Regions from separate parts of the Alteromonas sp. DY56-G5 genome, predicted to be linked through region 2. Evidence: predicted binding sites of a transcription regulator. Region 2 holds the regulator's gene; each other region holds the start of a gene.
What was found. Region 2 encodes sigma-54, which starts transcription at its own class of promoters, with help from an activator protein. Its sites were predicted from a motif close to GTTGGCACGNNNNTNGNNT; they were not measured.
Positions count from the first base shown of each region.

Region 1 (8,117 bases), on a different contig from region 2:
CCGCACCCTGAACGTGTATTTAGAGCCGTGGCAAACTCGTGGCGTCCAGACGATTGGCAAGAAGACGGTGCGTGGATGCGTATTTTTAGAAATGCCCGTAAATTTGTTGGGTAATAAAACACGCTTATTTTGACTAAAACAGGGGGGAAACCCCTGTTTTAGTCACTAGAAAAATACTGTTTAATAAATGCACATACCATAAATAGGCGTCAAAGCTTTGGCAAAGTGTCAAAAATCTGATTTTTGCCCTTGTCATCAGTTTGTCACTGATCTATTGTAGTGCAAGCAAGGAATGCAATTAGGTTACAGGAGTTGAGTTAGGGTTGTACCAGTGAAAGGCATGTGCCAGCTGGTTTAAATAATAAGAGACGACCGATGAATCGTTCTTCTAAAGGGTTTGGCTTAACCGGAGTGGCTGTAGCTGTAGTGCTGATGTTCGTAACTGCTGTTTTTAGCACATCTGCGAAGTCTGCCGAAGCTCCAACAACGCTAAGTGTGCAGTCTTCAGTTAAGTAGTCTGAAAGAAAAATTCTAACGCCCGTATCAAGTTGCTTGATACGGGCGTTAATCATTAGGGGACAATAAAAACGTTCAGCATATAGCGCTTCATGAGAAAAGCCTAAAAGCTATACTTAAAGACAAGCCCAAAAAAGCAAAGCTGACTCAACGAGTTATTGCCTCTCATTTTATCCTTTCTTATTTTTTTCTCTGTTAATTAATTTCTGCTGCGGATGCTTTTTCAAAAGCACATATGTAGCACCAAAGCCTCCGTGCATCGGTTGAGCCGTATGGTAGGCAATGACTTCGTCTAGTTCTCTTAGCCAATGGTTAACATAACTTTTTTTCAAAGCGGGAAAGGGTTTGCTATTTTCACCTGTTCCATGTTTTATGAGCAGTGCACGAACCCCGCGTTCGTGACTAGATTTAATGGTGCTATAAACCAGGTCTCGGCTTTGTTCTAAGGTTTTCCCTGAAAGTGTTACGTTGGCCTCTAGAGGGTATTTACCAAGGCGAAGTTTTTTAAAAACGCCGTCTTGAATACCGGGCTGCTGGAAGTGTATGAAATCATCAGGGGGTACCGGCTTTACACCTTCCATGCTCAGTGGATTAGCGAGTTTTTCGCGGACGCTTAACTGCCTAGCCGCTCGTTTTTGTTTTTCAGCGAGCGCCTTTTCAGGATCGTGTAATAAAGCCTTATCATCTGAAGCGATTGGTTTTACATCTTGCATTTCTGCAAAAAACGAATCGATATCGTCGTTTTCAAATTGGCTCATATTAATCCCCGTATAAGCTACTTCTCTATCTTTTATACGCTATTTCTGCCCCGTTGGTCTATGGAGCATAACCGCTCGATATATCACCGGGCGCAACGAACAGCAGCACCGTCGATTGCAGTGTAATTATAAAGTGGGGATTAAATTCTAAAAATCATCGTTTAGTAAATGGCACCGGGTTCCGCTAAAGCTTCAATAGCATCCCACTCTTCTTCAGAAAATGGGCACTGCTCAGCTGTTTCGGCACAACTATCAGCGTTATCAGGTGGGGGGAAATCGAAAGTCATAATGCTCTCCTGTTTTGAAGAGTATTACTTAAATTGGCTAAATTACAACCAAAGTATAATAAATTCTTCAATATTACAGGCGACGGTGTGTATAAGCATCTTTACTAAAAAGCAGAAACGTTGCGCAATTAATGGCGTCCCCAGCTGGAATCGAACCAACATCTAAGCCTTAGGAGGGCCTTGTTTTATCCATTAAACTATGGGGACCTAATGCGTAGGGAGTTTTATTATACGTAGTTCGGGAAAATACGAAACCCTTTGTCAACAAGGTGCAGCGCTATGAGAAGAACGTCTCTGTCATTGACGTGAAAGTAATGAGCCCATGGCCTGGTTTTGTAATGCATATAAAAAGCCCTCGTAGATACGAGGGCTTTGGCTATGGTCAGCGTATTTTTAAATATCAAAGTGTACCGCTAGTCTCGTAAATCTAAAGAGCAGTGTATGGGGATTGTTCAATTTGTTAATTTTATATGCCGCTGGTGGACAAAACAGCATGTTTTGTTGAACAAATTCCCTATGATAGTTTGGATTCTTACAAAAACGAATTGAAGCAAAAGATTATAGATACGCTTTATTCAATGCTTGAAGTAATTGATATTCGATACATTTCCAAAGGCAATTAATTCACTTAGATGACGAAAGTACTATATAAACTAGGAACTCTAAACTGTTTGAGGCAGATCGAGAAAGACTATTTTTTTACTACAAAATCGTGTTCCTGAATGTTTGCGATAATTCCTGCACCTTCGTTTACTACTAGAGACGAATTACCGTAGGCACTACTCACTACAAATTTGCCAGGATATAGCGAGTACTGTAAGTATTTACGGCCACGGTTATCGACAATCTCTTTAGCTTGATAAAGGTATAGTTCATCTTTTTCAGAAATGCCATTGTCTCTGCCTAAAGATACAGAAATTTTATCGCCGGCAACATTAATCACTCTACCTGTCATCGGCTGGCAGGCAGTGGCTTCTTTTATGTCTTCAATCGCTTCTGCTATTGTCGCGTTGACGGTTTGCCCATAAAGCGACTGCCAAAATTTTGTCGAAAACTCATCAACATCTTCGAATCTGTCGAATGTCCACTCTCCTTGATTCTGATAAGACTTAGTCAACAACAGGCCTCCATTAATGCCGTCATAGACTTGAATGGTCATAGAAAAGGAGCGTCTAGAAGTACCCTCACGCCACGGTGTAAAAACCGAAGCCTCTTCCCGTGTCACGCTTAAATCATCTATCATGCCCACCAACACAAATTGAGTATTACTTTGTGCTGAAAGCGTGCGTACATTTTGGTCAGTATACCGACTGTCAAATTTTGCAGTATGTGGCGCGATATAGATAATATCTAGGTTTTCGGTTTTATTTCGCATGGCCCGCGCTAACTGCTGGGTGAATGAAGCATCGAAATTGGGGATATTACCCTGTGTTAGCTGCGTTCTGTTACGTACCCTGAAATGTGTGGTAGCGAAGTGTTTTTGGTCATTTTGTGCGGCACAGACTTTTCCTCTTGGAAAAATGTCAGCGCGAATACTCACCGTAATCACATCGCCGCTATAAACTTCATTAACTAGTTCCAATTGTTCAACTTCGCCGGTAGAGCGAATGGTCATCTCTTCATTTTTAAGAAGACCATTTGTAAGCTTGGCGACGCTATGAACTGACGCGCCTGCAAAAAGCATGGCTTGCTTAAGTGCCTCTTGGGTAGCCGCATGTCTGGCAGTTTCTTTATCACCATTTCGCACCACGGCCTGTCCTGTAGCCTCGTACCACACGGCATGTGCTTGCCCAACGAAAAATGCAAACAGGCAAATTACCGCCACGACAGCGTTTAAAATAGTTATCAGCGTTGTTTTGCTAATATGTCGCACCGCACACCTCTGGAGGTTTTTGTCTAACTGCGCTATGCAAAGCGCCCGGTTTATAAGGCGAAGTATGCGAAAAGAGTGCCAGTTGATGTGGTTTCGTCGCCGTTAAATCAATCGGGCGCATATCTTGCACATATCTTGCAACGCGTATCTTGCTAAAGGTTTGTAAAAAGCGTCAGTTTAGATATGTCAAAATCTGCTACCGCGAGTATGGCGGTATATCGTAGTAACAAAGCTGCCGCCGACGAGAGCAGCGTAACTACACATTTGATTTTATTAATAATGCAATTTGGAAATGAAACTATGTGCTTGAAAAAAATACATAAATCAAAATCGCTGTTACTGTTTTGCTTTCTTGGTTTAGCAGTAAGCACTGGTGGATGCGGCATTATTGATAAACACGTTGAGTGGGAAACAATAGAGCCAGAAAGCTATCCCGTGCTCAAGGCGGTAGGCTATGCGCCAATTTCTTCTCAGCATGGCGAAAGCGACAGCATGAAGCTTATAATGGCGATGAAAGCGTCAAAATTAGATGCATACCGAGAGCTAACTGAACAAGTCTATGGTCAAAAAATTGAGGGCAACCAGTCTCTGTCTCACTTGGTTATAGATAGCGAAACATTGCGAGCATCTGTAGAGGGGGTCATTAGAGGCGCTGAAGTTGTAAAAGCCTATCCGGTAGGTGAAGATACATACGTCACCGAACTCGCTTTAGATATGCAGCAGGTTTACGATATATATCTGTCGACCGCAAAACCGCGTCGAATAAAGGATGTAAAGTATTATTAAACGTTAGCGAAAGGGCAGTTTGCGCAAGTAGCTGTATCGTGAAGTCTTAAAAAATGCGCAAATTCACAGAGATATAATTTGCTTTTATCGGTTAAGGCTTAATGGCTAAAGCTCGCTGAGTGGAGTTTACTGAAATCGCAAAAAAATTAGGCGCTCACTCCCGACCCTAAAGTCCCGCCTTTCGGCTTTCCTTTTTTGTCATAGGTGAGCGATTCTTTGGCACGAACTTCCATCATCAAGTTACGTAAGTGTGTGAGGCGTAGCTGTCCTTGCTCTACGGCTTTTTGATTGACCTGCGTGCGGTATTTGCAATCGTCCAGAAGTTTCTTTGCATTAGCCATTAATGCATCATCTTCTTCTGACATTGAGCCTTGATCGCTAATTGTGCGCTCAATGCTTCCATCGAGAGCCTGAATAGACGTTAACAGTGCTGTCTTTTCGTCTAACAAATTCATTAAAGATTCGGCGTCTCGCGAACTGATAAGTTGCAATTCTTTTTCAAGCAATACGGCAAGTGAAGACAGTTGCTCCACTTGCTTTATTAGTGCTTGTGTCAATTGGCTTGCTTGTTCAGTCACGTTAGCTCTCTTCTGGTTAGTTACGAGTTTTGTCGCTCACTATTTAGCGCCAAAAATCTCACCTTCTAGTTTTGCAATCTTGTTGGCAAGCACTTCAGGATTAACTTTATACTCGCCACTTTGAATCGCTCGCTTAAGGCGATCGACTTTATCTTGGTTCACAGGCGCTTCCGAACCTTTCTTCTGAACCTGGTTGAGCTGCTGAGCAGATTGCGTCAACGATACAGAATCCTGACGAGGAGCTGATGCGGTTTGCGCAGCCTGTGTTGATGCCTGCTGTGGAGATTGCTGCGTTTGGTTTTGCTGCGCAACCTTTCCATTATCAACGGGTGTTTTCGGTAACCCATTGTTTATATTGTTAATTGCCATAATTAGTCCTCACTACTTTTTCGCCTCTGTAAAGTATATCGGCCTTTTGGCTAATTTCTTTAGCTAAATTGTGAACAAAAAAGTAGGTATTCGCTGCCTCGTTTATAAGTGTATCACGACTTCTTCAGGGCTTGCGACTCTTGCTATCACCGCCTTTTGGCTACTGGCATTAATTACCTTAATATTGTCACCAACGACACCGTCTTGCTGAGCGATTCCGGCTGTTTTCACTTCCATCCCTGCTACCTCAGCAGTTATGGTAATTCTGTCGCCTTTGCACACAAAGCACAGCATATTTGACTGTATAGCTTGTCCGTCAGTCACTCGGCGTTTTATTCTAGCCCCAATAAGCGCTTCTAGCTCAGTAAATGCGGTATGGCGTAATCGTCTTACATCAACTTTTGCCAGAGACAGATTCGATGATGTCAGTACGGTTCCTGGACTTATTGCGCCTTGAGTGACAACAATTTCTTTGGTACGCGTTACTTGCCCGCTGGTGAAAAGGTACCATTCATTATTTCTGCAGCTCACTCTAACTGATATATACGATTGGCTCAGCGCTTCTTGCGACGCATTGTATTCGAACCCAGTTGGGCAGTCAGGAATATTTATCCTATCGTCTATCTTCACAATAGACACATCAATGCTAGTATCCTGCGTATTATCAGCAAGTTGAGTTATTAGGTATTGTTTTGCGCCTTCTTCAACCTGTTTGTGATTGGTTTGTGTCGCCAAGCAGTTCATAGAAAGCACACTGAAAACGGTCAATGACAGTAATCGTGTGAATGTAAGGCGCGTTTTGGCGTTCATATTTTTCATCATGACTTTTCGTGTTCAGTTTACAAGTTATTGACTATGCTTAATACGGCCGGTTTGCTTAGTGCAAATAAATAACAGCCAAAGTAAATCCATAAGGTTTACAAGCACGAGCGTCAACGCAGGATCATTGACTAAGTTAAGGTATAAACCCTACTAAAGACTGAAAAATGCTATTTAGTGTCATTTTTCTGTCGTTTGACCTGCAAAAATTTAGTGATATTGTCTATCTTTATCATAAGAGGCAATGATCATGCCCAGTATTACTTAGAGGTGACCTATGTCGGGGATTTTAGATTCAGTAAACCAGCGCACGCAGCTTGTTGGGCAGAATCGCTTAGAGTTGCTGCTGTTTAGACTGAACGGCCGCCAACGCTTTGGAATTAACGTTTTTAAAGTGCGGGAAGTGCTTCAGTGTCCTCCGCTAACAGCAATGCCGAAATTAAACCCGTTGGTTCGTGGTGTGGCGCACATCCGTGGTCAAACCATATCGGTCATTGATTTAAGTATGGCAACACGCGGCCGTAAAATTGAAGATCTCTCTAATGCCTTTATTGTCATTGCGGAATATAACCGTTCAGTTCAGGGCTTTTTGGTGGGTGCCGTAGAGCGTATTATCAACACCAATTGGGATGCGATCATGCCGCCACCTCAAGGTACCGGCAGAGCAAGCTATTTAACGGCGGTGACTGAAGTTGAAAATGAACTTATTGAAATTCTAGACGTTGAGAAAATTTTAAATGAAATTTCTCCGTTGAATGCCGAAGTAAGTTCAGAGGTGGCAGAAGGTCTGACAACCGAAGGCCAAGAAAACAAAATTATCTTTATTGCAGATGACTCTGCGGTAGCGAGAAACCAAGTTAAAAAGGCCCTAACTTCACTAGGCTTAGAAATTGAGCTAGCTAAAAACGGTCTTGAAGCATTAAATAGGCTTAAAGAAATTGCGGAAGAGTATGGCGATGTAACTAACCGTGTAGGCGTGCTGGTCTCAGATATCGAGATGCCGGAAATGGACGGTTATACACTAACCGCCGAAATTAAGAATACGCCTGAACTTCAAAAGCTTCATGTTGTATTGCATACGTCGCTCAGTGGTGTCTTCAACCAAGCTATGGTGCAGAAAGTAGGGGCTGATGACTTTATCGCGAAATTCCACCCCGATGAACTTGCTACCGCGGTACAAAAGTGGCTAATGACTGAGTGCGAATAACGGAGCAAGATAGGATTGGCTAATAAAGACGTTTCGCCAGCAAGTTACCTCAAGTTTAGAGATTTTTTGGAAAAGCAATGCGGCATAGTATTAGGTGATAATAAACAATACCTGGTGCGCAGCCGTTTAGCTTCATTACTCTATAAGCATAAGTATGAGTCTGCTGACGAACTGATTGACGTGGTTGTGAAAGGGTTCGACAGAACTTTACTACAGAACGTTATTGACGCAATGACCACAAACGAAACGTTGTGGTTTCGAGACAACTATCCCTTCGATTTACTTGTAAAAGAGTTACTACCAACACTATCGGCAAAAAATCAGAAGCTTCGCATATGGAGTGCCGCTTGTTCGTCTGGACAAGAGCCTTATTCTATTGCGATGTCTGTACTTGAATATCAGCGCCAAAGGCCAGGTGCATTAAGAGCGGGTGTTGAAATTGTTGCTACAGATTTATCGTCAGAAATGCTGCAAAAGTGTGAGTTAGGTATTTATGACGAACTGTCCCTTGCAAGGGGATTGTCCCCGCAAAGGAGACAGGCCTTTTTCCAGCAAAATGATAGCGGGCTTATGCAGGTAAAACCCGACGTTCGTCGGATGGTAAGCTTTAGAAGTCTAAATTTACTTTCGAGCTATGCAGCACTTGGCCGCTTTGATATCGTTTTTTGCCGTAATGTTTTAATTTATTTCTCGGCCGAAGTAAAACAACGCATCCTGCAACAAATTGCCGGACAGCTGCAGTCTCAGGGTGTGCTTTTCCTTGGCGCCTCTGAATCAATCAGCGCTGCAAGTGATACCTACAGCATGGTTAAGTGCCACCCTGGCCTTTACTATCAAAAAAAATGATCTAACTTATCGGCCTGATAATTAATACTTTTTTTATGATCAGGTCGACACTTTTGACTTACACCCTCCGTCAAAATC
Region 1 is NZ_JANHZQ010000004.1:126,015-134,131, reverse strand. It holds gene purL (phosphoribosylformylglycinamidine synthase) at 1-114, shown strand, start outside; gene NO989_RS03255 (hypothetical protein) at 376-516, shown strand; gene smrA (DNA endonuclease SmrA) at 687-1,274, opposite strand; gene NO989_RS03245 (hypothetical protein) at 1,436-1,561, opposite strand; tRNA gene NO989_RS03240 (tRNA-Arg) at 1,694-1,768, opposite strand; gene NO989_RS03235 (flagellar assembly protein T N-terminal domain-containing protein) at 2,253-3,434, opposite strand; gene NO989_RS03230 (LPP20 family lipoprotein) at 3,735-4,220, shown strand; gene flgN (flagellar export chaperone FlgN) at 4,367-4,798, opposite strand; gene flgM (flagellar biosynthesis anti-sigma factor FlgM) at 4,838-5,167, opposite strand; gene flgA (flagellar basal body P-ring formation chaperone FlgA) at 5,270-5,986, opposite strand; gene NO989_RS03210 (chemotaxis protein CheV) at 6,264-7,193, shown strand; gene NO989_RS03205 (protein-glutamate O-methyltransferase CheR) at 7,209-8,039, shown strand.
Region 1: NO989_RS03235 (flagellar assembly protein T N-terminal domain-containing protein) is a predicted target of sigma-54. The motif match lies at 3,499-3,517, and genes of this name have one in related genera.

Region 2 (8,117 bases):
CATCGCTAGCGGTGCGGTACACGCCAGTGAAGATGATTTTTCGCAGCCCATAAAAATAGGCTCGAACACCCAGTTTATCGACGGTAAAAATAAAACCGCGTTGTACAAAGACGACGTACTCATAACTCAAGGCTCTTTGGTTATTGAAGCTGACGAAGTGGAAGTAATTGCCACTGACGGTGGTGGTCGTGAAATATTTATTGCTAGAGGAAAGCCTGCAAGCTATTCCCAGCAATTGGAAGACGGCACGCCAGTTTCGGCAAAAGCTAATGAAATACGCTATGAAGTGGTGAACCGAACGATTTCTCTTGCTGGAAACGCAGAGTTGAAACAAGACACCAGTAAAGTACAGGGTGACAACATCACGTTCGATATGATTACCGAGCAATTGCTAGCGACTGGCGGCGCAGGTAAGGATGGTGAGGGTCGAGTGACCACAGTATTCACACCTGAGACCATTCGCAAAACTTCGTCTAAGAAAGACAAAAAAGACAACGAGGGCAATGAATAGCAATGGCAACTTTGAGCGCTAAAAATCTTGCTAAGGCTTACAAGTCAAGACAGGTTGTTCGAGATGTAAGTCTGTCTGTCTCAACGGGTCAAATTGTTGGTCTTCTTGGCCCAAATGGCGCTGGTAAGACCACCACATTCTACATGATTGTTGGTTTAGTGAATCTGGATAAAGGCAAGATTGAAATCGACGACAATGAGCTAACTCATCAGCCCATGCACGAGCGCGCACGCCGCGGAATTGGCTACCTACCGCAGGAAGCCTCTATTTTCAGAAAGCTCACAGTGCATGAAAATATCATGGCCATTTTGCAAACCCGTAAAGATTTAAATTCACAACAGCAAGAAGAAGAAGCTGATGCGCTACTTGATGAATTTAATATTAACCATATACGTAATAGTACGGGGATGAGTTTGTCAGGGGGCGAACGCCGTCGCGTTGAGATTGCCCGCGCTCTGGCAGCAAAACCGCAATTTATTTTGTTAGACGAACCATTTGCTGGTGTTGATCCAATATCAGTTAATGATATAAAGAAGATAATACAACATCTTCGCGATAGGGGTATTGGAATCCTTATCACAGACCATAACGTACGAGAGACATTGGATGTTTGTGAAAAGGCGTACATTGTGAGTCATGGCGAGCTTATTGCGCAAGGAACGGCGGAACAGGTTTTAAGTAATCAAAAAGTAAGGGATGTATACCTAGGCGAACAATTCAGGCTATAGTTAATGTAACCGAATTGCCATTTTTCAGTTTCGCTCTGGTATATTCAATTTAGAGCATTTAAATAAGACGTAGATGAAACCATCTTTACAGCTAAAATTTAGCCAACAACTTACCATGACACCACAGCTTCAGCAGGCCATTAAACTGCTGCAGCTTTCTACACTTGATCTTCAACAAGAGATCCAAGAAGCGCTCGATTCTAATCCGCTATTAGAAGTTGAAGAAGGTAACGACGAGCCGCAACTAGAAAAGAACAATATCGACAACGATGACAGCGGCTCTGAGGCCACTGCTTCTGCATCTAGTGACACACTAGAAGCCGGCGATGCACTTGAGAAAAACGATCTTCCCGATGAGCTGCCAATCGACAGCACATGGGACGAATACTACTCTGCTTCATCTTCGCCAGCTCCGGGTCCATCCAATGACGACGAGCAAATCTTCCAAGGTGAGACTACTGAAGATATTCAAGAGCACCTTCTTTGGCAAATGCGCCTTACCCACTTCTCGGATACCGATCGCGCAATCGCTACAGCAATCATCGACTCTATTGACGAGTCAGGTTATTTAACCGTTACCCTTGATGATATTTTAGAAGCGGTTAACGATGATGATATGGAAGAGCCGATTGAAATGGACGAAATAGAATGTGTGCTTAAGCGCATTCAGATGTTCGACCCTATTGGTTCTGGCTCACGCTCTCCACAAGAATGTTTGATGGTGCAATTGCGCCAGTTTTCAGAAGACACACCGTGGCTTGCTGAAGCAAAGCAACTGATTGAAGAGTACTCTGACTTACTGAGCAGCAAAGACTATCGTACGCTTATGCGTAAAAGCCGATTGAAAGAAGATCAGCTACGCGAGGCAATGCGTTTACTGCAAACCTTGAATCCTCGCCCAGGTAGTGCTTTAGTTACTAAAGAGCCTGAGTACGTTATTCCTGATGTCTCAGTAACCAAGAAAAATGGCCGTTGGGTGGTTGAGCTGAACCCCGACAGTCTGCCTAAATTAAGCGTAAATCAACAATACGCTGCAATGAGTCGCCGTGCCAAGAATAGTAGCGATTCACAATTCATCCGCTCACACATGCAAGAGGCTAAGTGGTTCATAAAGAGCCTTGAATCTCGTAACGAAACCTTAATGAAGGTTGCAAACTGCATTGTGCAGCAGCAAATGGGCTTTTTTGAGCACGGCCCGGAAATGATGAAACCAATGGTGCTAAATGATGTCGCAGAAATGGTAGATATGCACGAATCCACTATTTCGCGAGTGACAACGCAAAAGTACATGCATACGCCACGTGGAATCTTCGAATTGAAGTATTTCTTCTCAAGCCACGTTGCAACAGAGTCTGGTGGTGAATGTTCATCTACAGCGATTCGTGCATTGATCAAGAAATTAGTGGCCGCTGAAAAGCCTAGCAAGCCGCTGAGTGATAGCAAGATTGCTTCATTGTTGGCCGAACAAGGCATTAAAGTTGCCCGGCGAACAATAGCAAAGTACCGGGAATCGTTGTCGATCCCGCCGTCGAACCAACGCAAAAGCCTTATTTAATCGGGCTTAATAATATAAGGAAGACGAAATATGCAAATCAACCTTACTGGTCATCATGTCGAAATCACCGACTCTTTGCGTAATTATGTCGATACGAAGTTCAGCAAACTTGAACGTCACTTTGATCACATTTCTAATGTGCATGTCATCCTGAACGTTGAAAAATTAAATCAAAAAGCCGAAGCGACCGTTCATTTAAGTGGCGCTGAAGTATTCGCATCCTCAGAAAATACCGACATGTATGCGGCGATTGACAGCATGGTTGATAAACTCGACCGGCAGGTAATCAAGCATAAGGAAAAACTGAAAAAACATTAGTAGTTAATTAAGCATGGATATACAAGCCATCGTAAGTCTGGACCGCACCGAGTGTGCGGTTCAGTGTAATAGTAAAAAGCGAATTCTTGAGATCATCGCTGATATCGCTGCCAAGCAAAACGAGAACATTGATCAGGCAACGGTACTCAACAGTTTGATGGCTCGAGAGCGTATGGGTAGTACAGGCATTGGTAATGGTATCGCCTTACCCCACGGACGCCTGCCGGGCCTTGAAAAAGTGATCGCCATTGTTGTAACCAGCACGCCAGCAATCGACTTCGACGCCCTTGACGAGAAACCCGTAGACATCTTTTTTGCGCTACTCGTTCCTGAGGAACAGACCGAAGGACACCTTCAAACGCTGGCCACCGTGGCTGGTAAACTAAGCGACAAAGAAACGATTAAAGCAATACGTCGCGCAACGACAAGCGACGATATTCTATCTGCATTAAGTTAAACATTAAGCGCCTATTAACCGTTTAGTAGGCGCCTAATTCAACAACGCGTATGTGATAAAACCAGAGTATTAGGGAGAAAGTAGGTGAAGCTGATAATAATCAGTGGTCGTTCGGGGTCTGGTAAGTCTGTCGCACTTCGCGCATTGGAAGATTTAGGTTATTACTGTGTTGATAATATCCCGGTAAACTTACTTCCCACCTTAACCCATACAGTTGTTGACGAGTACGATCAGGTTGCGGTAAGTATCGATGTGAGAAACTTACCTAAAAATCCTGACGATTTGGTAGAAATTCTAGACTACCTGCCTTCTTCGTGGTCGATGACCATTGTTTACATTGACGCGAGCGATGATGTACTGGTTAAGCGTTTTAGCGAAACACGTCGTCTTCACCCTCTCGCCAAGCTTAATAAATCGCTTTCAGAAGCCATTAAAGCCGAGTCTGCCCTACTTGCTCCTATTGCTGAACGCGCAGATTTATATTTAGACACAGATAAGCTTACCATTCACCAACTGGCAGAGTTAATTCGAGAGCGTATCCTGGGTAAGAAAAGCTCACGCCTTGTGCTTGTGTTCGAGTCGTTTGGCTTTAAGCACGGTATTCCTAAAGATGCGGATTACGTTTTTGATGCCCGCTTTTTACCTAACCCCCACTGGGAGCCCGACCTTAAACACCTGACCGGATTAGATGCACCAGTAGAAGTATTTTTGGGGTCGCAGCCTGTAGTGACCAAGTTCATTTGGCAAATTCAGAATTTAATAACGACATGGCTGCCTCATTTAGAGCGCAATAACAGAAGTTATGTAACCGTAGCGATTGGCTGTACTGGTGGCCAACACCGTTCGGTTTATATCGCACAGACCCTGTCGAAAACCTTCAGTGAAATACACCCTGATGTACAAATTCGCCATAGAGAGCTGAATCAGTAATGACTATTCAAAAAACGCTAACTATCGTCAATAAGTTAGGGTTGCATGCAAGAGCGGCGACCCAACTGGTTAAACTGGCTAATCAATTCGACGCTAAAATCATCTTAAAAAAAGGCGATAAAGAAGCAGACGCAAGCAGTGTATTGGGATTAATGATGCTTGAAAGCCATCAAGGTGAACAGGTAGACGTGATTGTGGACGGCAGTGATGCTGTTGATGCGCTTGCAGCTATTGAAGAGCTTATTGAGGGCAGATTTAACGAAGACGAATAGTCTTACTTGCCCAATCCATTGACCAATTAATCAACACTTAGCGCAGTTATCTTAAAATCCTGCGCAAAACCTACGCAATTATCATGACAGACTCATTATAATTGCGATATTCTACGCCCACTTAGGCTCTATGGCCTGCATTGTTCATCTTTTAGCTTGTAGGAATAACGCCTTATGGCAGAAGCGCTTGTTTCTAAATACGTACAAACTCAGTTACGCGCACTCAACGCTGCGTTGACCAACGGTCAATTCGTATCTGTACGTAAGCTTCTGCTTGAATTACCGCCCTCAGACGTCGCCCACATTCTTGAATCTAGCCCTAGCAGAACCCGTGACGAATTATGGGAGCTCATTGATGGTGACTTTCACGGCGACATTTTAGAAGAACTGTCTGACGATGTTAGAAACGGTATCATTACAAAAATGCTTCCCGCTAATGTAGTTGACGCACTTGAAGAGATGGATACCGATGACTTAGCAGAGACGCTAAGCAGCCTTCCCGAGCCAGTATTGGCCGATATTCTAGATTCGATGGATGCACAAGATCGCGTGCGCGCAGAGCAAGCGCTGTCTTACGGTGAGGAAACCGCTGGTTTCATTATGAACACCGACACCATCACTTTACGTCCAGATGTGACCATTGACGTGGTTTTGCGCTATATCCGCTTAAAAGGCGAGCTACCTGAGAATACGGATACGTTTTACGTGGTAAACCGAACTGATAACCTTGTTGGTATTGTTCCGGTTACCCGTTTACTCACCGCAGATACCGACGATAAAGTGTCTGACGTTATGGACGAGGAATCTGAAGCGATTCCTGTGAATATGCCAGACGACGAAGTGGCAAGCCTGTTCGAGCGATACAATTGGCTTTCAGCACCTGTTGTAGATGAAAACCATCGCTTAGTGGGCCGAATTACCATTGATGACGTGGTTGATATTATTCGTGAGGACGCCGAGCACTCGATGATGAGTATGGCGGGTCTTGATGATGACGAAGATACCTTTGCACCCGTTATGCAAAGTACCAAACGACGCTCGGTGTGGCTGGCGGTAAACTTAGTGACGGCGCTAATGGCTGCGATGGTGAGTGATCTATTTGAAGCAACGCTCAGCCAACTGGCTGTGTTAGCTATATTAAATACCATTGTCCCCAGTATGGGCGGTGTAGCGGGTAATCAGACGCTAACGCTAGTTATTCGCGGTATGGCACTAGGCCATGTTAACGCGAGTAACTCACGATGGCTTATCAGTAAAGAAATATCCATCGGCTTTTTAAACGGTGCCATTTGGGCGGTGCTTATTGCCTCTGTCATCGCGTTATGGAAACAAGATTACATGCTGGGCGTAATTATTGCCTTTGCCATGATGGTAAACATGATTGCAGCTGCTTTAGCGGGCGCAACCTTACCTATGATCATGAAGCGTCTTAAGATAGACCCTGCCCTAGCTGGCAGTGTTATCTTAACTACGATAACCGATGTAGTGGGTATTTTTGCTTTCTTAGGTACTGCGACGCTGTTTCTAATTTAAGTTAATTTTGAACTCTCATGCCTGATAGGGCATGGGTGAGCTAAACAACACTCATGCAATAAGCGCTTTCGCTATATATCCATTGACGTTCAGCTTGTAACCCACACCCCAGACGGTTTCTACTAGCTGTCCGCCATTTTCAATACTGTTGATTTTATCAAGCTTAGTGCGTAACCGATTTATATGGGTATTCACCGTGTGCTCGTAGCCTTCGTGGTTATAGCCCCACACCTCACTGAGCAATTGATTGCGAGAAAAAACTTGGTTTGGATGACGACAAAAATAATCCAGTAGCGCAAACTCCCTAGCCGTTAACGTTAGCACTTGGCCATTTAGGGTTACGCTATGAAAACGCTGGTCGATTTTAAGGGGTCCTATTTCGATGCGCTCTTCACTACCTTGAGATGGTCTTAAATGTTCTTGGCTAGGCATACTCCTACGCATATGGGAGCGAATACGGGCAGTAAACATGCGTGCATCAAATGGCCCTGATAGATAATCATCTACGCCTACTTCATAGTAGTTTGCTTCATCTACCTCTTCGTCGGCCACATCGTCTGTCATCGCGTCACTTTCCACTGCCATCACCCAACTTTCTGGGTTCGTATCAACAAGGCCTTTTATACGATTAAGACAGATAATATTTCCATGCGACTCAACAATAACGAGCGAATAATGCTGCGCCTTAAGCAACGACTCTGCGGATTGAAAATTAGAGACTGCGTCGTAAAGAAAGCTATGCTTACTTAAGCATTGCGATATGTTCTGTTGAAACTTATTTCCACTGTAGATGATAAGGATCATATCTCGCTCCTAATTCGCCAATAAAAAACAAGACCAGTGTGTTCGTGGTTTTCTTTCACAGTGATTACAATTTTTTTAAAAAATATAAATTCAGAATTTATAACAGCACTGTTATTTATTGAGACGAATCTGTGTGCGTTTTGTGAAAGTTCTGTGATGAATTGGACATTTTACTGCCCTAAATTTTTATGCGATTTAAGCCATAAATAAGGACAATAAAATGAAATTCACTAAACTTGCTAGCGCAACGCTTTTGTCGCTAGCAGCAGTATCAGTAAGCCAAGCTGTCACTTTAGACATTGAAATTACCAACCTGACTCAGGCGCAGAGTTTTACGCCGCGCTTAGTCATAGCTCACGATGACACCGTCGATGCCTTTGAAGTTGGGCAACCTGCGTCGTCAGCTTTAGCGTGGTTAGCTGAAGCTGGTGTTATTGACGACGAACAAAATGCTGATTCAAGCGGCGCAAACTTTGAAGCGTTACTCGGCCCTGTTGATACCGACAATGGTTCAAATACGTGGCACCGTTTTGGCGGACTTCTCGCGCCGAAAGCTACGTTAAGCTATCCCTTCGATACTATGGACAAGCCATATCTTTCGCTACTTTCCATGCTAATACCTACTAACGACGCTTTTGTTGGTATGGACAGTATTGAAATTCCAACCGAGCCGGGTACCTACACTTATTACCTTAATGCATACGACGCCGGTACTGAGCTTAACGATGAATTAAATAGTGCCCGTACAGATGTTGTTGAAGCTGGGACCGGAAACGCGCTGGGTGGATATGGCGTACCGGGTGTTGCCGGTGGCGGCGCTCCCACTCGTATTGTTGATTTGGGTACAGGTGGCACGGGTGTGGGTGCACAAATCGTTAATGGCGAAGTTGAAGATGGTGAAGATGGCCCAGTACACATCCACCGCAATGCGCTTGGTGATACTGATAGCGCCGCTGGTGCCAGTGATCTGGACTCTACCGTACACCGTTGGTTGAACCCAGTAGCACGT
Region 2 is NZ_JANHZQ010000029.1:53,069-61,185, forward strand. It holds gene lptA (lipopolysaccharide transport periplasmic protein LptA) at 1-511, shown strand, start outside; gene lptB (LPS export ABC transporter ATP-binding protein) at 514-1,239, shown strand; gene NO989_RS14460 (RNA polymerase factor sigma-54) at 1,313-2,794, shown strand; gene hpf (ribosome hibernation promoting factor) at 2,825-3,112, shown strand; gene ptsN (PTS IIA-like nitrogen regulatory protein PtsN) at 3,126-3,569, shown strand; gene rapZ (RNase adapter RapZ) at 3,654-4,499, shown strand; gene NO989_RS14480 (HPr family phosphocarrier protein) at 4,499-4,771, shown strand; gene mgtE (magnesium transporter) at 4,946-6,304, shown strand; gene NO989_RS14490 (response regulator transcription factor) at 6,356-7,108, opposite strand; gene NO989_RS14495 (spondin domain-containing protein) at 7,329-8,117, shown strand, end outside.

Region 3 (8,117 bases), on a different contig from region 2:
CGGAAGCAAAAGATAAGCATTTTGAAAAGCTGCCCCAAACCCGCTACCTAGGTGAAAAAGGGATAGACAACGGCTTTGGCTGGACAATTAATGGCTTCATTGAAAATGAGCAGGGCGAACTTCGTGCACAGCACGATCAAGAGCTTGCGTTTTGTAACGGCTGTCACAAAACAGTAGGGTCAACCTTTGACCAAACATTTTCATTTGCACGGAAAGTTCCCGGACAAGCGGGGTGGGGCTATATAGACCTGCGTGAAATTGAAGATGTGCCAAATATCAACGAGGAAAAAGGCGAGTTCCTTACTTATATGGAGCGCGTGGGCGGTGGCGATGAGTTCCGTCAAAATGGAGAAATGCTGGCCAAATGGTTTGATGAAAAAGGCATGGTCAAGGTGGAAGAAGTGCAGCGTGCCAAGTCAGTGTACGACATCATTACTCCTTCACCAGAGCGCGCGTATGCGTTGAACAAAGCGTATTTGACCATAGTGAAAGAGCAAAGCTATTTGTTCGGTCGCGACGCAACACTGACTAAGGCGACTAATGTGTTAAGCACTATTGATGCCGAGCAGCCACCGCTTAAGCCTGAACATCGTTTCAAATGGGATATGCGACTTAACTGGCAACAAGAAAAGCCAAGCGCCATTGCAGAAGCGCGTCAACAGTAACCAGTAGTAGATGCCTTCAGGCGTAAAGTTTGATATCTAACAATTACTGCGCTCGCGAGCTTTCTATTGCTCGCGAGCATCTAATCCGAGTGCTTTCCCGCCATAATGCAAGATCGCTTAAGCTGAAGTGCTCAGAAGACCAGATTCTTTCTCTGGGGAATGAAAAGATGTGAACGCGATATTGTTCTGAGCGTTCGTTACCATTGGCTTCTCGGCCGGAGCTCCTGGTGTGTCTTCCTCTACCTGCTGGGGGAGGTGCTTGATCTTAATGCCGTTTTGCTTGAAGTCAGCATTAATAAAACCTTGGTCTGCATACGCGTTCAATACATTGACACATGGGTAAAATCCCCATTTCGAGTGAAAACGCTGTGCATTATGAACAAAGTCTAAAAGGTGATTTATCGGGCATTGATAATTAGGGCGGTGTGGTGCAAATGTGCGCGTGGGCAATTGCTCTAACGAAAACCCTAATGCTCTACAGTTAGTGAAAAAATCTTCGTCGTTTAGTCCGAAACCCGCGTAGCCTTCATCGAAGCCGCCGGTTTTATGAAAGTCTGCCTTACGAATAAAAAACACTGTAGAACAAATACTATCGTCATTAAACTTTCCATGATTAATTTCCTGATCTCTTGAAGGTATTTCGTTATTGTCGTCTTCGGTTAACGTGTCGTCATTACTTGCTAAATAACCGATTTCTTTTTCATCTTTTGAAATTTGTCGGTAGGGCTTGCAACAGTGCTCATTGGGTAAAAACACCACTGATGTGATCACTACGGTGTTGTCACGAAGCGCAAGCAAGCCATCTCTAAAAAGCGATGGGGCAATAACTGCGTCTACGTTTAGGTAAACTAAATTCGCGTGCTTGGCCGCTGACATACCCTTGTTGCGCGCTTTCGCTATCGGAAGCGCATCTTGAGTCACAAACTTGTGAACAATGTCGAATTTGTCACTGCGTACGAGTGACAAATCAGAAGGAGGTGCCATCCAAACAATGACTAGCTCATCTGGCGTTGGAGAGCATTGCTCTAACTGAGTTATCAAATTGGTCAGCTTCTCAGTTCTGCTCTTAACAATAGTTACTGCACTTATCGGTGAACGCATACTCTTCCTCCCTTTCTAATTTGTTGAACCTGTAATAACGACGACATGAAATGTTGAACGTTATACTTTCGTACAAGCAAAGAGTGTTCCTTTTTTTGTAAATTATTGATTGTTAGATAAAAGAATTGTTATCAAGTTATGTTTTTGAAAATTTTTAGCAATGGTTGAGCGCCAAAACAAGCAAGAGGTGCAAAGGGAGAGAAAAATTTACAAACGAATGTATCGAGGCTAATAGCAGTTTTTTATATTAATTTTTGGTGGTTTGTTCTTATTTGCAGTTTAACATGACGCTTCTTTTCATAAGTCTTGTTTTTACTGTGCATCTAGCGCGTAATTGCTTTGCCGTTCCCACATATTTTGATATGCTTGGTTAGTAGGTTAAACATTACAATTCAATAGTTTAAATATTCCTACAAATATTGCTTAACACGTTTTCTTTCGAGTAGAACTAATCTCATGTTATTGGTTTTTACTCACTCAGAGTGTAGGTAAATCTTCAGCCTTACTTGTAACGTATTAATTTCTGAATTTCGTATTTTTTCTGGTGGACAAAGGCTGTGGAATCACAATCGTCTGTATTTATTCGACACTATGACAAACAATCATTAAAGGTGGTTGATGTTATATCTGGTATCTCACCAAATGCTATGCGCAGGGTATTTGGCGGCTGGATATTTTTCGCAGCTGTTGTCGGCGTTATTGTAAGCGTAGCACCAGATTTGAGCGCTCAATTTATCGGTTTAACACTTTTCGTTCTTGTTGCTTTTACACTCGTAATGTTTGGACAGAGTAGAATAACGGAAGGCTGGCCAGCTATAATTTGTGACAACAACTACATCGGCGTGGTGAGAGATCCTGTTAAGAGAGAGTATATTTGTGTGAACTCTGCTCTGGTCAAAGAAGCTAACCCCACATTAATAAAACCCAATAAAAAAGCGGTTGAGATTGTGTTAGATAGCGAACAACTATCGGCAGAAGATCATGAGGTGCTTAACCAAGCGGTTTGGCCTCGGGATAACAAGCTAATAGGGCTGGCCCACTTTAAAAAGCGTGAGGAGGCGTGTGATAGCCTCATGTGGTGTGTCAAACACCGTAGCTTTCATTAAAGTTAAAGTCTTGAATATTAATCTTTGTCCGTGATTAGCGCTAGTTCAGTATAAAGCGGGTAGTGGTCTGAGCCTATGCTTTCAAGCTTCTCTATATTGACCAATGCAAAGTGTTCCGAGTGAAATACGTGGTCTAACGGCCATTTCACTAAAGGATATTTCGCGTGAAATGTATTGAAAAAACCGCGCCCCTCTCGTGGGTCTAAAAGTCCGCTTATTTTCTTGAACTTTCTGGTAGTAGGTGACCAAGCTACATCGTTAAGATCGCCAGCGACGACAATAGGGCCCTCTGTTTCAGCTATTTCTTCCCCCACAACATTAAGTTCTACGTCTCTGGGCTTTGCATACGTGTTTTCTGTTGGGCTTGGTGGTTTTGGATGAAGAAAATATAGCGTGACATCTTGTCCGTGGTGATTGATTTTAACTTTCATAGACGGCACATCTTCTTCTATTAGAAATCGCAATGAGACCTCTTCAAAGGGAAGCTTACTATAAAGATGCATACCGTAGAGGTTTTCGAGTGGGCAAAATTTACGATACGGGTATTCAGATTCAATTTCACTGATGCCTTTCTGCCACTTCTCATTAGATTCCAACGTTACGAGAAAATCAGGTTGCTTATTACGTACATGTTCAATGAGCTTGCGAAAATCGTCATTAGGCATATACACATTGCTTGATAAAACACTTAGCTTTTGGCTCGCACTCTCAACCTCGACGTGCCTAACTTCTCTTTTATACAGAGGGGTATAAGGAATGATCCAGATAACCTGATAAATAAGGCTAACTGTTAATCCAGCGACAATAATTACTGCTAGGCTATCTATCTGTGCGTAATAGGTTGATTCAAAAATATGCCCAGCAATTAGCAAAGAAATGATAGCTGCTATTTGTAGTCGCGGAAATTCCCACACTCTTACTAACCAATGAGAAGAAGGAAGCAAAGGGGCCCAGCTTACGGCTATAAATAAGACTGAAACAGCAGTAAGTGCAGTATCCATGTCTAGTTGGTCCTTGAGTTAAATTAACGAAAAACACTCCACCTGTTGCTTCTGTCTGCAAGATTAAATTAATGGCAGCTAGTGAAGCGATACGAATCGTTATAACTACGGCTGCTTTGTGAAATAAGTTTAACCTAGGTATCACTGCAACAAGGTGGCGGGCAACGGCGAAGAGTTATTTCCTAGTACAATTAAGAGGTGCTTTCTTAAGTGACGTTGACGAGTTTTGGGCATTAACAGAGTTAAGTAAAAAGTTCTCAAACAAAGGCAAAGTTTGCAAAACAAAAAATACTTAACTAGCCCTGGAACTGAATATTTATCATATAAAACAATATCTTATTTTGTTGGCAAGGAATTGGCATGACTATCTACGAGTTTCGACAAAGGAGAAATGTTATGAAACGTTCACTTATTTCTATGATTGTTGCTACAACTTTGACTACAGCTGCATATGCAGGTGACATGGACACAGACAGCACAAGTAATAAATGGGAGAAAGGTGCCAAAGACGCATGGATTGATGGCAAAGCAGAAGCAACGCTGTTGTTCAATGGTAACCTTGATTCATTCGACATTAATACTGACGTTAAAAACGGTAATGTCGTTCTTACTGGTAAGGTTGAGAACTCTGTTGATAAAAAGCTAGCGGAAGAGCTAGTAGCGAATATTGACGGTGTAACGTCTGTAGACAATAAGCTTACGGTTGTCTCTGACAAAGATATGGAAGGCGACATGTCAGATGACATGGAAGATACTGTTGACGAAGGCACAAGCGAGTTAACTGACGCCAAAATCGCCACAGTAATCAAAACCCGTCTTCTCATGGATACCGATATCTCAGGTTTCGACATCGATGTTGACGTAGAAAACGGTGTAGTAACACTGACTGGCGACGTTGATTCTGATGCTGAGCGTGATCTAGCTGTAGAAATTGCTAAGAATGCTTCTGATGTCAAGGATGTTGAAAGCAACCTTCGCGTAGTTACTGAAACCGCAATGAACTAATGGTTTCTTTACTCGACTTAATGAAAAGGGGCATTCGCCCCTTTTTTCTTGCCTAACATAAGCAAGGTAGGCCGGTCATTACATCGACATAGTGCCGGCGTAGTCCATGGTGTAACGGAAACGTCAAATAACGAGAAGGCAAAAGGCATTATTTTTATTTTAGACATTTAAACTTTTTCATAGACAATCGCTTAGCAATGCTACTTATACTGATGACTATGCACACGGCAATATTTAGCGCAATAAATGAACTTTTTGGTAACACCGAAGAGGCACTAAACACTATATTCTTTATCTGCTGTTTACTTGAGGCCGTTTCGCTAACTTTTGTTCGGAAGGGCTTTGATTACGCCTAAAGCAAAGACACGGAAAATTTCTCTTAAAGTGTGTAGAAAATTCTTTCAATACATTTCGTAGTAGCAGTCTTGTTTTATATCTTACTGAAATACAAAGAAATATATTGTGGTATAGAAGCTGCAAATTCAAATTACACATAGTAATTAAAATTAGCGCGCTGACTGGCATACACTAACTTTTCAGCGCCAAGATCATTTACCAAATAAGTTGTTCTTCAGAATATGAGCAGTTCACAATTGGTCAAGGAGTGAGGCATGAACGTTTTAAAGTGGGTTTATTCAGCTATAGTTGTTTCAGTTGTAATAGCATTAATTGGTTTGTTCGGGCAGGGTAAGCTTTCAATTAGCCAAGCAACAGCTGATGACGCTGAACGCACAGTTCACGCAGATATCGTAAAAGTTGAACAGACATTATCACTTGTAGAGTTTGATCTATCCAAAAAGGCGCATCTGCTTAGAAAAACACGCTTAGATTTTTATGTTAAGCAGGCAAAACAAGCTGATTTAAGAGGCTGGAAATTTAAACGTGACGAGTTTGTTGAGCGCGCTGAGAACATCCTTAGCCACCATCTTTCTCAATATGCGAACGATATCGCTCAAGAGACAGAGAGCTATACCGCACAGGCAATTTAGCCCAAACATCATTATTGAAAACGCCCTTTACATTTTGAGAACGTAAGGGGCATTTTTGACTTTCATATCCACACAAATTTCAGGCAAAAAAAACGAAGCATTAAGCTTCGCTTTAATGTTGTTTTCGTTGCTATTCGACTTCTACGATTTTAAGGGTATTAGTTGCGCCTACTTTTTCCATTTCATCGCCATAAGTCAGAATGATACTGTCTCCGCTTTTCACTAAGCCTTTTTCTTTAAGTGATGCAATGACATCGTACTTCAATTTGCCAGGTTCACTGTTAGATGAGTCGAAGAAAACCGGCTTAACGCCACGGCAAAGTGCCATTGTATTTAGCGTTGATTCGTGACGAGACATTGCAATAATTGGCAGAGCTGTAGTGATGCGTGACATCAATGTTGGCGTAGTTCCGCTTTCAGTTAAACCTACAATCGCTTTAACGCTTGGCAAGTGGTTTGCAGCGTATACAGCAGAGAGGGCAATTGATTCGCTAGTAGATGAAAACTGCTGGTCCATGCGGTGCTTAGAGATTTTAACGCTTGGATGGGTTTCTGCACCTTCACACACTCGGGCCATAGCAGCAACCGTTTCGATAGGGAAGTTACCCGCGGCAGTTTCAGCAGAAAGCATAACCGCGTCAGTGCCATCAAGTACGGCGTTCGCAACGTCCATTACTTCTGCGCGCGTTGGCATGGGGCTATCAATCATCGACTCCATCATTTGAGTCGCAGTAATAACCACTTTGTTCAGTTGACGAGAGCGGGCGATAAGCTTTTTCTGAACGCCAACAAGTTCTGCGTCTCCAATTTCAACACCTAAATCACCACGGGCTACCATAACGGCGTCTGATGCTGTAATGATGTCGTCCATGGCTTCATCAGAAGCTACCGTTTCAGCACGTTCAACCTTCGCACAAATTTTTGCGTAGCAACCTGCTGCTTCAGCAAGTTCTCTAGCATAATTCAGGTCTGCACCGCTTCGAGGAAATGAGACCGCAAGGTAATCAACACCAATCTTTGCCGCGGTTTTGATGTCTTCTTTATCTTTATCGGTAAGCGCGTCAGCGGAAAGCCCACCGCCTTGACGGTTTATGCCTTTATTGTTTGAAAGTTTACCACCTACGGTGACCTCAGTAAGCACCTTGCGACCTTCAACGCCCGTTACGCGAAGCTGAATACGGCCGTCATCAAGAAGAAGAATGTCGCCTGCAGATACATCATCAGGAAGCGCTTTGTAATCAATACCTACTTGGTTAACATTGCCTTCATCGCGGCCAAGCTCTGCGTCTAGGATAAACTTAGCGCCTACGTCCAGGTGAACAGCACCTTCTGAAAAACGAGCGACACGAATTTTAGGACCTTGAAGATCGCCTAAGATAGCTACGTATTTACCTAAGTTCTTTGCAGCCTGACGAACGCGCTTGGCACGTTCAATATGATCTTCAGCCTGCCCATGAGAAAAGTTCATACGCACTGTATTCGCGCCTGCCGCTATGAGCGCCTGGATTTTTTCAAGAGAGTCGGTTGCAGGTCCTAGGGTGGCAAGAATTTTCGTTCTTCTGGTCATGTGATTCCGTCGCTGTTTCTATGTTAGAAAAGACAAAAAGTGTTAGGTATTCCACAGTGGGATAATACCTGTAATCGCTTTACGTAATTTTATTACAGAATAATAGTTGAATTTGACAATAATGTGAATGAAATAAACAAAAACGCCCAACTGGCTCGACCAGTTAGGCGTTCTTCTGGCTTCATTAGCCGTTCATTGCTACGGCAATAAATGCGACTATGATCAATGTAATGGCGATTTAATCGCCGCGCTTTTCGTATCGTGAACCCCGGAGTGTGTCTTTAACACGCTTAAGGTTTTCTCTGAACTTATTACCACGGCGTAACGTGAATCCAGTAGCAAGCACGTCAATGAGGGTAAGCTGCGCAATGCGAGACGCCATAGGCATATACATATCAGTATCTTCTGGCACTTCCAGCGATAACACGTAACTGCATTCTTGTGCCAGCGGGCTATCTGCTGAGGTAATTCCTACTACAGTAGCGTCGTTCATGCGGGCAATTTGCGCTATTTCTACTAAGCTTTTAGTTCGGCCCGTATGGCTAATCAAAACAACAACATCGCCATCTGAACAGTTCATGCAGCTCATGCGCTGCATCAGAATATCTTCAAAGTAGACCACTGGAACATTAAAGCGGAAAAACTTATTTAATGCATCGTGTGCCACTGAAGCTGAAGCGCCT
Region 3 is NZ_JANHZQ010000068.1:6,440-14,556, reverse strand. It holds gene NO989_RS20450 (hypothetical protein) at 1-665, shown strand, start outside; gene NO989_RS20445 (glycosyltransferase family 2 protein) at 783-1,766, opposite strand; gene NO989_RS20440 (hypothetical protein) at 2,324-2,872, shown strand; gene NO989_RS20435 (endonuclease/exonuclease/phosphatase family protein) at 2,890-3,873, opposite strand; gene NO989_RS20430 (BON domain-containing protein) at 4,270-4,878, shown strand; gene NO989_RS20425 (hypothetical protein) at 5,490-5,867, shown strand; gene pyk (pyruvate kinase) at 5,998-7,434, opposite strand; gene NO989_RS20415 (MurR/RpiR family transcriptional regulator) at 7,673-8,117, opposite strand, start outside.
Region 3: NO989_RS20430 (BON domain-containing protein) is a predicted target of sigma-54. The motif match lies at 4,217-4,235, and genes of this name have one in related genera.

Region 4 (8,117 bases), on a different contig from region 2:
TTACCTTCAGCCGGTGCGGTTTGATGAAGAAATGCGTACTTGTTACCCATGTAAAGCAGGTCGCGAAGGACCGCAAATAGATGTTCGTGTACACCACGAACGAGTTTTTCGTCAACGAAAGCCACTTCAGGAGGGTTCACGAGTTCTATTTTTACGCCCCGTTCACGACGAATGAGTTTTATTTCAAAATTTTCATAAGGAGCAAAAAGTGCTTCGAAATTGTCTTCGTCAACGCCGCTGTTCAATACTGCTAGGCAACAGTTTCTGAACATAGCAAAGAGCTCGCTGTTGGTGGCGTCTTGAAGACGAGAAACTTCTACTTGTGATAGCTGGCTCATCCAGCCAACAGGGTTAAGCTGCACTTTCTTCATATTTTTACTTCCTATAAGTCAGTGCTTAAATCAGTGACTACGAGGTTGCGGCCGTTTCGTTTTGCTTTATAGAGGTACTCATCGGCGCGTTCAAACACAGTTTCAGTAGTATCATTGTCATTGAAACAGGTTGCGCCAAAAGATGCGGTGATTTTTACTTTTTCTTGCTTGAATTTAAACGGCATTGCAGCAAGTTTAGTTCTAACTTCATTAAGCTTTTTATCTATATCTGCCATCTGCGCCTGAGGCAGTAGCATTACAAACTCTTCTCCTCCCCACCTGGCAATAAAATCATTTTCGGACAAGCTTTGTTTTAAGAATTTACTCACTACCTGAAGGGTTTTATCGCCTGCTGCGTGCCCGAATCTATCGTTGATTGACTTAAAATGATCAATATCCACAACGGCGACCGCAAGCAAGTCACCATTTTCTTTAAATTTAGTGAAAGCAGCTTCTAGTCTCTCATTATACGCCTGCCTGTTTGGAAGCCGAGTGAGGGGGTCGGTGCGGCTTTGCATTGCTTGTTCGGCCAGCTTCTTTTTATAGACGCTGGTTTGCTGCTGAAGTGTATCTATTCGCGATTGCATAGAGGAGAGCAGTGCCATTAGCGCTTCTTGACCTTGCTGATCGTTGCTTTGTTGCTCGCTTAACGTAGTCACAAGCTTTTCTACGCGAAACTGTGTCTGCTCCTTAAGTGCTTCTAGAGAACTGCTTTCCGATACGGCTTCTTCGATGTGAATAATGTCACGTTTAAGTTGCTCATTACCAGCTTGGCGCTGCTCGAACTGGGCTTGGCTGCCTTGGATCGTATTGCTGACGTCGCTACTCACTTCACCTAATGAACGGTGCAGACTCTGAATCACTTTTCCTGTTAAGCTCGCCTCTGACATAGCGTCTTGAACGATCATGCGCAAAATTACAACGCAGCTTTTAAGCAGCTGGTCTTCATCCATGCCTTCATCAAGACGTTGCTTTATATCATTGAGTTGCTGATCGTTAGGTTTTTTTTGCGCATAAGAAGCAATAAGGTGATTAAGCTCAACCAAAATAGAACGGTAGTGAGGGTTATCATCTTTAATCGAACGAGCCGATGTGCTTTCATTGTTGGTGGACTTAGTTTCTGTGTTTTCAGATGGCTCAAGTCCAACCATTTTCTTGTTAAGCGCAATGCGGTGAAGCGCAATGGCTTTTGAGTAAAGTTTATAAATACTGAAGATATCACCTACAGGTTGATTTAGCTTAATCAATTCCTGCGTGGTTAACCCTTTTAATTCAGTATCTTCAAATACAATTTTCTGTAGTTGTTTCATTGCATCTTCTAGCGATGAAACAGTATCAACACTGTATTTTCTAAGCGTTATTTCTTGATGCTGAAGTGATTTGTTGAGTTTCTCTATGCTCACAGCGGCAAGACTAAAATTAGGTGTGCCTGAAAGGTGGCCTCGTAACACCTTAAGTTCAGTATCGATCTTATCCGAGAAGCCCTCATAAAATGCTGAGAGTTTCACAATAAACTGACAAAGAAGCGCGTTATTTTGTTTTAGGGTTTGTAGTTGTTTTGCTTCCATAATCTCGTCTTTGTTCTAATTCGCTATTACTGCCGCGGCTTAGGTAGCGTTGGTAGGTACTTCACCGTTATATTACTGACGTGCTTGACGATGATTAGCATAAGGCGCTTCGTAATTTGAACGGAAAGGATTGATATCTAAACCTCCTCGTCGTGTGTAACGCGCACAAACGGTTAACTTATCTGGCTGACAATGCTGCATGATGTCGTTGTAAATGCGCTCAACGCATTGCTCATGAAACTCGTTGTGTTGCCTAAAGCTAATTAGATATTTCAAAAGCCCTTCGTGTTCAATAGCTTTTCCTTCATACCTTATTTGAATACTAGCCCAATCTGGCTGACTTGTGATTAAACAATTAGATTTAAGTAAATGAGAAACAAGCGTCTCTTGAATACCTGTTTCATTTTTCGCAACAGTCAAATATTGAGTATTAGGGGAATATTGATCGATTTCTACATCCAGACTATCTAACAAGGTTCCGGTAAATTCTTGGAATTGTAGCGAAGAAAACTGCTCTGGAAGAATTAGTTTTACCTCGACAGGCTCCCCTGCGCACGCTGACAAATCCGCTTGAAGCACTTGTCGTACGTCCTCTGCTGAAGCGAATTTTGTTTGGTTGAAGCTATTCAAATATAGCTTAAATGATTTTGATTCGATTAGGTTCTTTGAGGTAATAGGAACGTGGCATTCTAAAATTGCCACATTAGGTTTACCCTTTAAATTAAGCCAAGAAAGTTCGTATCCTGTCCAAGTGTCGATACCATCAAAAGGTAAACCTGAGCCGGCCAAGTTCAACGTATCACGACTTAGACTGCGCGGCACGCCTTGCAACAAGTCAGGATTATATTCAAATTCATAGTCAACCTGTTTACCTAAGGAGAGGTCATCAGGTGCAGAGATAGTAATTTTTTGAGGTGAGTTGTCCGTCGACATAAGAACCTTTTATGTATCTACGCGGGATTTAAATTGTTGAACTGCACAGCGACACACAGTCTTACGGCGCAGTAGAATTAACCCCAGTATTGACTTAACTGTTTAGTTGTATAGTGTACCCCAAAAATACGCAGGTAACGTCATAATGGCTCTAACAATTTCAGCACAATTAGATAAATTTGTATCATCTTATGTCGAACAGGCCGAGGGCGAGGGACTCAAGATAGCATTTGATAGCGAGTGGCCCTCGCCGTGCTATGAGACGACGGCGCAAGACGGTAAGCTTGTTAGATGGTCTCCTACGCTTCAATCGCCTGTGCAGTCTTTCAGTAATGTTGAAGAGGCATTATCGCTAAAGCTAAATCCTGACTACTGCGAGTATTTTACTCGTTACTACAGCGATAATTTAAAGGCTAACGCCCCGCAAGGTCGCTGTGAATTGCTTCAAGTTTTCAATACCGAAGATTTTGAAAGATTACAGCAAAACTTGATTGGGCATTTGTTGATGAAGCAAAGACTTAGGCAAGCGCCAACATTGTTTTTTGGTTTAACTGACGAAGAAGATTTTATTTTAACCGTTGTCAACGAAAGTGGCGAAGTGGCACTTGAGCAGGTTGGCAGAGAGCCTGCCAAAATTCTTGCGCCATCTCTTGCGGTGTTTATTGAGCAACTTACACCTGCTATATGACGTTAATGCTTTGACTGACGTCAATCAGACCTAAAATTACCGGCCTGCAAGACTAAAAGCTATTGGGCGTTAATAATTTGATGTAGCGCCCGCTTTAACTCCGCCACTTCTTTTTCTAACGTCTCTACCCGTGCATGCAAATTGCCCGGCTCATCAGTTGTGGCAACAGGATTATGTTGTGCTACGTTTTCGTCCTTAGATACCTCTAACTTAGGTTTGTGTGTGTTAAATCGCTTAATCGCTTCAATAGCTTCGGTTACCGATACCTTAAAGGGAGCTTTTGCACGTAAAATGCCTACGGACGGTGTTTTTCCTTCTTTATGCATTTGAAGGCACAAAACGTGAAGTTGCTGCAGGTTAGCGTTACTCATAATACGAAAATGGTTGAAAGTCATGAATATTAGCAGTGTAGCCTGTCTACGTAGTCAATTTCACTAATAAGTTACTGATTTCACTATTTTTCAAAGCCTTCGTAGATTGGTGTTATTAAGATTGGTATAAAAATCAATGATTTAATTTTTGGCCTTAATCTTGTTTACCAACCATAACTTACATTATCACGCATAAACGCAGTGGTTCTTACGTTAGCGCATTTATGTCTATTCAGTGTCGGTTCACAAAGTAGGCGTAGTATCGAATAAAAACAACACACATAATTAAGGAATTCACATGAAAACGGTTCTTCTTTCAGTAGCTTTGGCATCTTCAGTTTTGCTTTCAGGTTGTGTCGTATCAGTAGGTGGCGGTTCAGATAGTCACTATGGTGCTGATTGGGAAGACAGAGAGTTTAACAATCGTAAACACATCGCGAATCTTGAAACAGGGACAACTTACGAAAGTGTATTGAGAAAAATGGGCGTTGCGGATTTCAATGAACTGTTCGAAAAGCAAGACGGCACATATCGCGTACTTTACTACCGAACTCAAAAAACGATGGGCGATGGTATCACCACAAAAGACGAGTGTACGCCGTTGGTTTTCAGAAATGGAAACTTAGTTGGCTGGGGTGACAGTGCTTATAGCTTAATGCACTAATAATCGTTAGTTGGTAATTGATTACGAAAGTAGGCATTACTAACTGTTTTTAAATGTTAATAAAAAGTTAACATGCAGGGGTTTTTCGCGTAGGCTAAAGTTTAATCAGTTTAAGTGGGTGGTTGGCGCAATGATAAAAGTTGTGCGGTAGTGTCCACTTCTCTCATTTTGTTTAAATGGGTAAAAGCAGCTGTATAACTTTGCGTACAAGGAGCCCCTGATGAATACTGATGCTATTAATAATGCAATAGCCCCCTTGCAAGACACGGTTAAAGCCATCTATCTATCTGTAGATGATCTCAAAGTTGCCGCCTCTATTCTTTACAATGCGTATGTAGATGACCCATTGTTCATTGACATTTTCCAAGCAGAAAAAGAAGGTTATGAAAGCCGTCTACGGTCAGCTATCCGTGAAGAGCTCAATGCATTTTGGGTTGCAGAGCAGCCGATGATTGGCCTGTTCGATGATGAGCGGCTTATTGCCGTTGCATGCTTGACCGCGCCCGATGCAGCATTTGGTTCAGGACGTTACTGGCACTGGAGATTGCGGATGCTTTTAACGGCAGGTTTGTTCGGTACAAAGCAAATGCTAGAGAAAGAAGAAAAAGTGCGAGCATTAGTTCCCGCCGATAACTTCCACATGCTGAGTTTCATCGCAGTGCATCCAGATTATCAACATCATGGGCTTGGGCATATTTTACTTGGCGCTATTGATAGCGTGGTAGAGGAAGATGAAAAAAGTGAGGGTGTTTCGGTATTCGTGACTATAGAAAAACATCGCGCTTTCTTTAACGATGACAATTATCAGGTTGTAGGACAACTAAGCCTTTCTCATGTGAACGGTGAGGTGATGTTCAGGCTAAAATGATGCTTTTTTATTCGATTTGATACTCCTACCAAAGCCTCACCAGTTGCAATTCTTATCTTTACACCAAATTTACGACAGCGTTTGTAAGACATTTCCTACAAACGCTGTGAGTGATCTTACCTAAATGATGAAAGATTAATTTATACTAAAGTATAAGGTCATTGATTGTATTGAAGTTTTTAAAAATTAGTCAAAAGTCGTACAAGAATCTTTCTTAAATCTCTGTAATTCAATATGGCGGTAATAATTGGAAGGGATACTATGAACATGTCACAAGGAAACACGACGAGTCACGGATTGAGTCAAGGATCTTCAACGGAATAAGTTAGGACAACTTAAGGATGAGACTCCCACAAGGCAGTGGGGAAAGGGAAAGGAAAGCAGATAGGACACTGCATTTACAGGATGTTAGAAACGGATTTTAAAGGATATAAAGGAATTCAGGGACGTAAAGTGTGAAAGGACTTCGCATACAGGATGTAGCAGGGAAAAATGGACGAGAGCTAGCAAGGAGCTAGAGGCAAGGAGCCAACGGCAGGAGAGCCATCAAGGAATTTCTAGTTTGCATGGACGAGCAAACCAAGGATGAAAGAAGGACATGCTAAAGGATTAGCAAAGCTGTAGCAGGATGTGCAGCGAAAAATGGAACGAAGGAAGGGATCGTCAGCGGAGCCTGACAAGGACAGCCTCAGGATGAGGAACACTGCATGTAGGATGTGCAGTAATTTAGGAAAAAAGGAAAGGGACCTACGCATGGAAGTGTAGCTCGCACAGGAAGGCGCGAGAGTAGATGGAAAGGGGCGTATACGGATTTTAATCGGGAAGATTTTAGTCGCAAAGGATCGCGGAGAAGGATACTCAAAATTCCAGGAAAAAGGGGAGCCGCTAGGTTCCCCTTTTTTTTGCGTTGTTTATTACCAATCCGTATGCATTTGTTATGTAAAACCTGACCTGAATGGTGAATTAAGAACCGCTCACGCTTTTTGACATAGAAGCTTAAACTCTATGCGGCGGCACCTCTGTTCGCATAACCCTTACACCTATCAATTCAACTTCCCCAGTATATCGATCCTCACCATTACTCGAAAACTCAAAGTTGAATACACTGTGCCAGTCAGGCTTTCCATATTTGAATGAAAATCGTGTTTTAGCTCTTGCCACACTCAGCAATTGTAAACCGTGTTTATCGCAGTATTGCTTTAGGTAAGTGTTTGTTTGCTCAGAAATGGCTCGAATGCGCCAAAACTGATAGCCAGTAAACCCAATAACCATCCACACCACTAACTCAAGTAACGTCATTTACTTTCTCGCTTGTGCAAACAATTGTTGAAATGCATTGCTGAGAATCTGAGGGTTGGCTTTGGAATGCAGGAGTGTTAGCACTTGTCTGCGTAACTTCGGGACTTGTACTAAATCTGAAAAGAAGCCTGCGAATAAGGCGCCCTTATGACCCTCTTTTTCATCAACGTTTGCCGCCTGCTCTAAAAAGGCACTAAGCAGTAGTGGTTCCATTTGCTCGAAATGACGTGCTGCAATAACGCTTAAAATATCAAGTCTCTGCGACTTTTCGCTTTTTAATAGTTCGAGTAGTTTGTTGTTAATGGTCGGGTTAAAGGTACCCTCTGACGTGCCTCTTAACGCCGCTAAATTGATTTCGTCACTTTTATCTATCTCATCCAAATACGCCGCTAATAAATTTTCAGGCAGAGAAACGCTTTCACTCATTTCCATCAATGTGTTAAGAAAAACCTGTGAGTAGAGTGAAGTGTTGGTTTCAATTGCTTGCGTTAATTTGTCTTGTTTGGGGTGTTGGCTTAGGCTTTGTACAAAGTCGGCCACGCTCTGCATGGATATCTGCTGCCAGTCAACCAGTTGTGGGGTTTGAATGTAGGCCTCAACTTTCTGCGCCTCTTCACTTAAAGGTTGGTTTAGGGTGCGTTTAACTAGTGCGTTAAATTGAGCGAGCTGCGATTGATTGGGAACAAACGAATAAGGATTATCAGGCAGAGTTTGCGCGTTTTCAGTATCTTCAGCAACAGACTGACCTAGTGCATCAACAATAATCTCTAGAAAATGATTTCTTGCTGCGGCAACCACTAAGCCTTGCTCATCAAGCGGCAGTTTCACAAACCAAATATAGTGTTGCGTGGAGGCATTTTTATTCCAAAAGACGATGCCGAACCACGCATGCTGCTGACGAGGGTAGGGCGCGTAAGCACTGCCGTTTTCTATTTCTAGAAAGGTTTGACTATCGGTGGGTTCAAGGCGACGACCTAAATCAAAAACCTGATATTCAGTGCCTGCATGTAACAAAAACTCGCTGATAGAATTAATACCGTTAGCGCTCATAACTCGTTCCAAAATACTGCTTTAATCAAAATTTGCCAGGCTGTCACATCTATTCAAAGGGGCACGTCGATGAGATACCGCCGACAAAGACGGGTAATGGTATCACAGCAGAAGAAATTCAACGATAAGACACGTGGACTTATGTTGACCTTTAGCCCCTGATATACTGCGCGCTTCGAAATAGAAGCGTTTTTGAGTTGCGGAGAGGATGTGATTAAAACGAATAGCACTCATCACATAGCATTAAGTAAAGCATTGATACAATTAGAAACAGACATGTATCAGGATGGTATTTGGCCAAATGA
Region 4 is NZ_JANHZQ010000025.1:1,720-9,836, reverse strand. It holds gene ppnN (nucleotide 5'-monophosphate nucleosidase PpnN) at 1-371, opposite strand, end outside; gene NO989_RS12975 (diguanylate cyclase) at 383-1,939, opposite strand; gene queF (NADPH-dependent 7-cyano-7-deazaguanine reductase QueF) at 2,012-2,872, opposite strand; gene syd (SecY-interacting protein) at 3,018-3,560, shown strand; gene NO989_RS12960 (hypothetical protein) at 3,620-3,931, opposite strand; gene NO989_RS12955 (DUF3192 domain-containing protein) at 4,230-4,595, shown strand; gene NO989_RS12950 (GNAT family N-acetyltransferase) at 4,816-5,463, shown strand; gene NO989_RS12945 (DUF3301 domain-containing protein) at 6,460-6,762, opposite strand; gene NO989_RS12940 (DUF3549 family protein) at 6,763-7,812, opposite strand; gene NO989_RS12935 (YqcC family protein) at 8,023-8,117, shown strand, end outside.
Region 4: NO989_RS12955 (DUF3192 domain-containing protein) is a predicted target of sigma-54. The motif match lies at 4,079-4,097, and genes of this name have one in related genera.